2 regions of the Steroidobacter sp. genome follow, and region 2 is predicted to be linked to the other one. Evidence: riboswitches for the same ligand, from Rfam matches in the RefSeq annotation. Region 2 holds a riboswitch; the other holds the start of a gene.
What was found. A riboswitch is a leader RNA that binds a small molecule or an ion and turns the genes downstream of it on or off. The one in region 2 is predicted to bind thiamine pyrophosphate.
Positions count from the first base shown of each region.

Region 1: it holds a riboswitch for thiamine pyrophosphate, as region 2 does, so the genes downstream of both, thiC (phosphomethylpyrimidine synthase ThiC) here and VGD45_RS28190 (TonB-dependent receptor) in region 2, are expected to answer to the same signal.

Region 1 covers NZ_DASWTF010000002.1:262,367-266,793, reverse strand. Annotated here, with positions in the region: gene VGD45_RS01265 (MFS transporter) at 1-801, shown strand, start outside; gene VGD45_RS01260 (HD-GYP domain-containing protein) at 809-1,978, opposite strand; TPP riboswitch at 2,217-2,334, shown strand; gene thiC (phosphomethylpyrimidine synthase ThiC) at 2,424-4,181, shown strand; gene thiO (glycine oxidase ThiO) at 4,187-4,427, shown strand, end outside.
Region 2 covers NZ_DASWTF010000048.1:231,832-236,258, forward strand. Annotated here, with positions in the region: gene VGD45_RS28190 (TonB-dependent receptor) at 1-2,020, opposite strand, end outside; TPP riboswitch at 2,088-2,216, opposite strand; gene VGD45_RS28195 (PhzF family phenazine biosynthesis isomerase) at 2,431-3,336, shown strand; gene fusA (elongation factor G) at 3,677-4,427, shown strand, end outside.

The sequences.
Region 1 (4,427 bases), on a different contig from region 2:
TCCCTTGCGCAGTCGTTGTTTCAGCTGGGCGGCAACGCCGGTCAGGCCATCGGACCGTTGTTTGCAGCGCTGATCGTCGTGAAGTGGGGGCAGTCGAGCCTCGTGGCTTTCGCGCTGCTGACGCTGGTATCGACGGCCATCCTGTGGAACGTCGGTGTCTGGTACAAACATCACGGATTGCCTCGCCTGCAGCGACTGCGCACGCCGCACAAGTCGCAGGCCGCCGCTCCACGTGGGCACGTCGCCAAGGGCATGACCATTCTGCTGGTGTTGATTTTTTCCAAGTACGCGTATGTGGCGAGCCTGACCAACTACTACACGTTCTATCTCATCGAGCGTTTTCAGCTGAGCGTGGTCGAGGCGCAGGTGCATCTGTTCCTGTTTCTCGGAGCGCTTGCGGTTGGCACGCTCGCCGGCGGCTACTGGGGCGATCGCTTCGGCCGCAGGAACGTGATCCGGTTTTCGGTATTGGGCGCGATCCCATTCACGCTGCTGTTGCCCTTCGTCGACCTGGCATGGACCGAAGCGCTCACCGTGCTCATCGGCTTGACCATCGCCTCAGCGTTTCCGGCAATCGTGGTGTTCGCGCAAGAGTTGATGCCCTCGCGCGTCGGCATGGTGTCAGGAATGATGTTCGGCTTTTCGTTCGGCGTGGGCGGCCTGGCGGCAGCCTCGTTCGGGCATCTGGCGGATGTTTATGGGATCGAAATGGTCTACCGCCTCAGCGCATTTCTGCCGCTGCTCGGCTTACTCGCCATCTGGTTGCCAGACGCACGCCGCGCCGAGGCTGCGGCGGCTTAGGTTCAAATCACGTAATGTGGTTCGCCCACAGATCGTTGAGATAGCCGAAGCTCCAGTTCTCCGGCGGTTCGCGGGCGACGATGCGATCGTTGACGAGCGGATCCATCAGATCGATCAGCTTGGGCTCGAACGGCATGCCCGACTTGGTGGAGAAGAACAGCTTCACCTTGGGCGCGGTGAGCTTGGCCGCGTTTTGTTCGACGACCACGCCCAGTTTGCCGGACGCCATGCGCACCAGCGAGCCGACCGGATAGATGCCGATGGTCTTGATGAAGGTCTGCAACACCTTCGGATCGAAATGGCCTTCCCAGGACGCCATTTTCGAGACCGACTCGGCCGGATCCCAGCCTGCTTTATACGGACGATCTGACGTCACGGCGTCGTACACGTCGCACACCGCGCTCATGCGCGCGATCAACGAAATCTTGTCGGCGGGCAGAAAGTCCGGATAGCCCTTGCCGTCCATGCGCTCGTGATGATGGCGGGCCACGTCGAGCACCCGCTCATTGTCGACGCCGCTCTCGAGCAGCATTTCATAGCCGCGCACCGGATGCGATTTGATGATGGTGAATTCTTCGTCGGTGAGCTTGCCCGGTTTGTTGATGATGTCTTGGGGCATGACGGCCTTGCCCAGGTCGTGCAGCAGACCGGCCATGCCGGCGTCGCGCACCGTGTCGTCGTCGAGGCCGAGTTGCCGGCCGAGCGACACCATCAATGCGCACACCGATACCGAATGCATATAGGTGTATTCGTCCGCCGTCTTCAGACGGCACAGGCTGACCAGCGCGTTCGCGTTGTGATCGACCGAGTCGACGATGTCGTTGACCAGCGGCGCGCAGTCGCCGGTGTTCACGGCGTTCCCCATGCGCGCTTCGTTGAACAGCGAAGTCACCGCTTCTTTGGAACGTTTCAGCACCTGACTTGCGTTATCCAACTCGTCCGCCATCGAGCCGCCGCGCTTTCTCTGCGTCGGCGCGGACTCGGGCGCTGGCGCCGCGACTGAAGCAGGGCGGCTGTCCTTCGGAGGCGCGACGTCCATGCCCTTGGAAAGATCGATCCAGATCTGTTCCACGCCCGAGCTCTTCAGGCGCGCGAGCATGTCTCCGTCTTTGACCAGGAAACGGGTCTTCCACAAATTGTGCTTCAGCCACGGTCCGTCGACCGAAGCCACGAACATCCCGGTTCGAACTTCAGATATGGCGATTTTCTTCAGCATGTCGGATGGTGAGCCGTGTGTTGCTCTGCATCGGCAGCCGCACCCGGAAAATTTACGGTCGGCCCCCAACGGATTTTGAGAGGTCCGTCGCAAAGCGAAGGCAGCGCGCAACCTAAGTGGAACTTCGGCGTGCAATCCATGGCGCGCGATTCAGGGGTTCTCGCAAACATTGACGCGCGTCACCCGGAAACGTTAACGTCGCACTCGCTAGGGGAGCCCCTATAGGGGCTGAGAGGTCATTGGCGCTTGGCGCGGTATGACGACCCTTGAACCTGATCCAGGTCATACTGGCGTAGGAAAGGCCAATCGCGTAGCGATACATAGTCGTCAACGACGTCGCGTATGCGTTGCTTCGTACCCCGGCGTGTCTCTGGATCTCCCATGAACGATTGCAAGGGAGAATCGGATGAACGCCAAAGCGGTACCCGTCAGCACGGCCGCGCTGCCTGCTTCCCGCAAGATCCACGAAACTGGCGTATTGCATCCTGATATCAAGGTGCCGATGCGCGCAATCACGTTGCATCCGTCGGCGCGTGAGCCGGATGTGGTTGTTTACGATTCTTCAGGGCCTTACACGGATCCGCGCGTCAAGATTCATATCGAGCAAGGTCTGCCGCGAATCCGCGAAAAATGGATTCATGAGAGGAACGATGTCGAGCGCCGCGTCGAGGCGCTGAGCGCGGATTTTCCAATTAGGCATGCTCCGTTGAGAGCCAAGGCAGGCGCGGCGGTGACGCAGTTGGCGTATGCGCGCGCGGGCATCATCACGCCGGAGATGGAGTTCGTCGCGATTCGAGAAAACGTGGGCCGCGCGCGAACCGGGCAAGCGGGCGCTCGCGACGGCAATTCGTGGGGTGCGAATGTGCCGGAGTATGTGACGCCGGAATTCGTGCGCGCGGAGATCGCGGCGGGTCGCGCCATCATCCCCGCGAACATCAATCACCCCGAATCCGAGCCGATGATCATCGGCCGCAATTTCCTGGTGAAGATCAATGCCAACATCGGCAACTCCGCCGTGACGTCCAGTATGGCGGAAGAGGTCGACAAAATGGTGTGGGCGATCCGTTGGGGCGCGGACACCGTGATGGATCTGTCGACGGGCCGGAACATACATAACATTCGCGAGTGGATTCTGAGGAACGCGCCGGTTCCCATCGGCACCGTGCCGATTTATCAGGCGCTCGAGAAAGTGGATGGCGTGGCGGAAGCGCTGACGTGGGAAATCTTCCGCGATACTTTGATCGAGCAGGCTGAGCAGGGTGTGGATTACTTTACGATCCATGCCGGAGTTCGCTTGCAATATATCCCGCTGACAGCGAACAGGGTGACCGGGATCGTGTCGCGCGGCGGCTCGATCATGGCCAAGTGGTGTCTCGCGCATCACAAAGAAAGTTTTCTCTACGAGCATTTCGAGGAAATCTGCGAGATCTGCCGAGCGTACGACGTGAGCTTCTCTCTCGGCGACGGTCTGCGCCCGGGCTCCATCGCGGACGCGAACGATGCCGCGCAGTTCGCAGAACTGCGCACGCTCGGCGAGCTGACGAAGATCGCCTGGAGCCGCGATTGCCAGGTGATGATCGAGGGGCCGGGTCACGTGCCCATGCACAAGATCAAAGAAAACATGGACGAACAGCTCAAGCACTGTTCGGAGGCGCCGTTCTATACGCTCGGCCCGCTCACGACCGATATCGCGCCTGGATACGATCACATCACATCGGCAATTGGCGCGGCCATGATCGGCTGGTTCGGGACCGCCATGCTTTGCTACGTCACGCCGAAAGAACATCTCGGCCTGCCGAATCGGGACGACGTCAAAACCGGCGTCATCACATACAAGATCGCCGCGCATGCGGCTGACCTGGCCAAGGGGCACCCAGGCGCGCGTGATCGAGACGATGCGATCTCGCGCGCACGCTTCGATTTCCGCTGGGAGGATCAGTTCAACCTCTCGCTGGATCCCGACACGGCTTGCGCCTTCCATGACGAAACCATGCCTCGCGAGGCGCACAAGCTCGCGCACTTCTGTTCGATGTGCGGTCCGAAGTTCTGCTCGATGCGCATCTCGCATGAGGTGCAGGCTGCCGCGCGCGAATCGGGCATGACCGAGATGGCGCAAAAGTTCAGGGAGCAAGGCGAGATCTACATCAATCCGAGCGCGAGCTGATCGCCGTGAGGGTCACGATTGTCGGCGCGGGCATCGCAGGTCTGACGTGCGCCGTCGAACTCGCCGAGCGCGGCATCGCCGTCGAAGTGTTCGAGCAGGGGCAGGGGTTCGGTCCGCAAAGCTGCTCGTGGTTCGCCGGCGGCATGCTGGCGCCCTGGTGTGAGTGCGATCACTCCGCTGAGTTGGTAGCAAAGTTCGGCGAGCAAAGCCTTGCATGGTGGAGCAAGCGCGCGCCGGCGTTAGTGC
Region 2 (4,427 bases):
CGTACACGGCCCAGCGATCGGCCTCGTATCCAGCTTTGAGATGCGTCAGCGAGTACGCGTTCGACCGATAGTTGTTCTTGTTCGGATCGAGATCGGGCACATCGAAGTAGTAATTATCGCTGGCTACGACATCGACCCTCGCCATCCAACCCTGCGGATGACGCCATGTGGCGTTCACCGACGCCAGATACTCGGGCGCGTACGCCTGATCGCGATCGCTGACATCCTGAACGCCGTCAGGACGGAACCCGGAGTAGCGAGTCCGTAGCAAGCCCAGGGCGCCGCCCAGCTCGAGCTGATCGGTCGCATGCCAGCGCACGCTGCTCTCGATGCCCAGGTTACGACCGCCGGAAGCGTTGTCCGTGTAGAACAGATAACTGCTCGGATCGCCAGGGACCAGCTGCTGGCTGACGGCGATCTGCATGTCGGTGCGCTTCATATAAAAGGCGGTCACGTCCGCATACAGCCGGCCCTGGAGCCACTCGCCTTTCATACCGACATCGAGGCCGACCAGGTACTCGGGCAGGAACTGAGTCTTGATGGCGGCGCCCTCGCCAAGATTGAAACCGCCGGCCTTGTAGCCACGCGACACAGTGGCGAACCAACGCAAATGTTCGCGCTGATCGAAGTACAACGTGGCTTGTCCGCCCCACATGGAGTCCTTCGCGGACTCATCGATGCCAGTCAGCGAATCGCCGGTGCGACGATCGCTGTAATCGGCATCACGCTGCTCGCCTCGCAAGCCGAACGACCAGCCCCAGCGATCGTTGAACGGCGCTTCGACCTGCGCGTACGCAGCGAGGTTCTGCGCGTCGTAGTCGCTCAGCACTCGCTTGTCGATGGAGCCGGACCAGTCAGGGAAGAACGGGTCGACATAGACGCCGACCGAAGTCGAATCGAGTTGCTCATCGACGTCGAGCACGTAAACACCCACGACCCACGTCAGTCCGTGCGGGGACGCGGCCGAGTCGGACGTGAGGCGCGCTTCGAGACTGCGACCGCGACGATCCCGCTGCTGGCGATCGAAATAATCGTAGGTGTACGGCGCCCAGCTCTCCGCGTTGCCCCAATCGGAATCGAAGCTGTAGTCGGTTTCGCTATCGGACAGCGTCGCCGTCACCGTCAGTCGTCCGAGCTGGCCCGCCGAAGTATCGACGCGAAGCGCCGCGCCGTCTGACTTCTGCGCATCCTTGCCGGGTCGATCGGCAAGTGAAGTGCGTGTGTTGTCGATCGACCATGCGTCGTAGCCGTTGTCGAGATCGGCGTGCAGCCAAGTCAGATCGACCGTAGTGCTCTCGCTCGGCTGCCAACGCCACTTGGCGCGTGCGGTGAGCTCATCACGATCCATGGTGTCGTCGCGCCCGAGATAAACATCGTCACGGAAACCGTCACTGCGAAAGTTTTGAACGGCAACGCGCCATGCGGAGTTCAATGACTCCACAGGACCGGTCGCGACCGCACCGAGGGAGCGGCTGTTATATTCGCCATACGACGCTTCGGTGGAAAAACCAAACTCGTCTTCGGGATCGCGGCCGCGCATGACGATGAGACCGCCGAGCGCGTTGGCGCCATAGTGCAAACCTTGCGGACCACGCAGCACTTCAATGCGGTCGACGTCGAACAAAGTCGCAGGCATGCCCATGCCGCTGAAATCGATGCCGTCGATCAGGAAACCCACGGAAGGATTCGGCGCGCCCTGATATTCCTCGCGCTCACCGATACCGCGTATTTGGAGAAAACGTGGCCGCGATGTGCCGCCGGCATAAGTCAGATTCGGCACGGATATGAGCACATCTTCGAAATGCTGGCGGCCGGCATCGCGCAACGTTTGCTGATCGAGCACAGTTACGCTGACCGGCGCTTCGGCCAGAGATTGCTGACGCAGTGTCGCGGTGACGACCACCTCTTCGATAAGGTTGTCGTCAGCGGCCATGGCCGTTGTCGCGCCGAGCGCGGTGAATGCCAGAGTCACGGCCGCGCGGGTGCGGCTCCCCGAGTCATTATATTTATCAGCAGACATTGCCAGATCCTCACGGTGGAAGATCCGGGCACGGGCGAGAAAAGAAGCAGTACGGGAAATGAACGGAAGGCGAGTCACGACCTGCTCCCTACGCCGGTACTAACCGGATCAGGTTCAACGGGTCCGCCGATGAGCACCAGCAGCGCTGGGCGGTCGGCATCTCAGGCCCCAGTCAGGGCCACCCCTAAGGCGGACACGATTGTAACAGAGAGCGCCACTCACTGTTTCATTGGAAAAAGCGGCCTACGGCCCTTTTTCGGACAGCGGCTCCGTTGCCGCCGTCAAAAGGCGCGACTTTTGCCGGCTACCTCGCAGCAGACTTCCAGGCCGGTCGCAAGTTCGACGGGCAGCTAGGCACCAATCGCATCTAGCGCTATAAGAGCGCTTTGTTTTTTCCTGGCTGCAACACCATGCCCAACCGACATTGCCGGCTGTTCCACGTCGACGCGTTCACTCGCACGCGCTTTACCGGTAACCCCGCCATCGTGGTGCTGGACGCGGATGAGCTGTCGGACGAGCAGATGCAGACCATCGCCACCGAAGTGAACGGCGAGACCGCCTTCGTGCTGGAAGCCGAATCCGGCGATCACGACATGCAGGTGAGATTCTTCACGCCGCGCCATGAAGTGCCGTTCGTCGGTCACGCCACCGTCGCCGCGCAATACGTGCGCGCGAAGAAAGATGGCAAGCCGGTGGGCAAGCTGCGGCAGCGCACGGGCGCGGGCATCGTCGAAATCGAAGTCACCGAGGTGGACGGCGACCTGCGCATCGCCATCACGCAGAATCCGCCGTCGCTGGGGCCTGTCATTCCGGAGCATCACCGCCGCCAGGTGTTGAACGCGCTCGGCATCTCCAGCCCGAGCCTGCATGTCGATTGTCCTTTGCAGGTGCTGACCAAGGGCGGCTCGCGCCTGCTGGTCGGCCTGAAATCCAACGATCTGCTTGGCTCCATCAAGCCGGATTTCGAGGAGCTGGCGCGTCTCACCTCGCACGTCGGCGCGGAGGGTTATTTCGTATTCGCGCTCGTCGAGAACGACGGCGTCATCGGCACCGAGTCGCGCATGTTTGTTCCTGCGCTCGGGATTCGCGAGGATGCGGTCAGCGGTAACGCGCACGGCATGCTCGGCGTGTATCTGGTCAATCAGGGCCTGCTGGAGCCGAAGGACGGTCGCGTCGTGTTCCAGGGCCGCCAAGGCATGTGGATGCGTCGGCCCGGCATGGTTCAGGTCGAGGTCGAGTCCTCGGGCAAGGTGGCGCAGTCGGTCCGCATCGTCGGCGACGCCGTGATCGTGTACGAGGCCGACATCCAGGCCTGAAGCCCAGGTCCGAGCCCCGGCCGACCCGCCCTTTTCGCCAGAAAAACTCCTACCGACAGCGACTTGGGCGGGCTCCGCAGCCCGTTCCGGCCCTCAATGAGGCGGTTGCCTACGGCCCGCCCTCAGCCGGACACCCGGAAATTCCCGGCAACCGCCGGAAAAATTTCTTTCCTTACAAAGACTTCGGCCGAAGTTTCGGGTAGAATGCGCGCCCTTCGCCTGGGCGCCCCGGTCGGGAGCGGCCTGGGTAACTGCATTTGCGCGGTTTTCCGATAGAATCCGCGCCCGCCCAAATGACCCACAACCTAGCTGCGCACTGACCTTGTAACGGAAATCAGACATGCCCCGTACTACAGCCCTTGCCGATATTCGAAACATCGGCATCATCGCCCACGTCGACGCCGGTAAGACCACGACCACCGAACGCATCCTGTATTACACGGGCCGCAAGCACACCATCGTCGACGTTCACGACACCAAGGACTTGAAGTCGTCCACCACCACGGACTACCTCGAGCAGGAACAGAAGCGCGGCATCACCATTCAGTCGGCCGCGGTGTCGACCTTCTGGCGCAAGAAGAAGATCAACGTCATCGACACTCCGGGTCACGTCGACTTCACCATCGAAGTGAACCGCTCGCTGCGCGTGCTCGACGGCGCGGTCGTCGTGTTCGACGGCGTCGCCGGCGTGGAGCCGCAGTCTGAAACGAACTGGCGTCTCGCCGACAACTACGGCGTGCCGCGTATTTGCTACGTCAACAAGATGGACCGCAGCGGCGCGAACTTCCTGCGCTGCGTGGACATGATCAAGAAGCGCCTCGGCGCGCGTCCGCTGCCGGTGCAGCTGCCGATCGGCTCGGAAGACAACTTCAAGGGCATGGTCGACCTGGTCGAGATGAAGGCGCTGGTGTGGGATTCGGACGATCGCGACGCCGAGCCGAAGGTGTACGAGATCACCCCGGATCTGGCCGACAAGCTGAACATCAGCGTGCCGAGCGATCGCAAGATCCTCGCCGACATCGCCCAATTCCGTTCCGACCTGGTCGACACCTGCCTGGAGCAGGACGATGCGGCGATGGAAAAGTACCTGG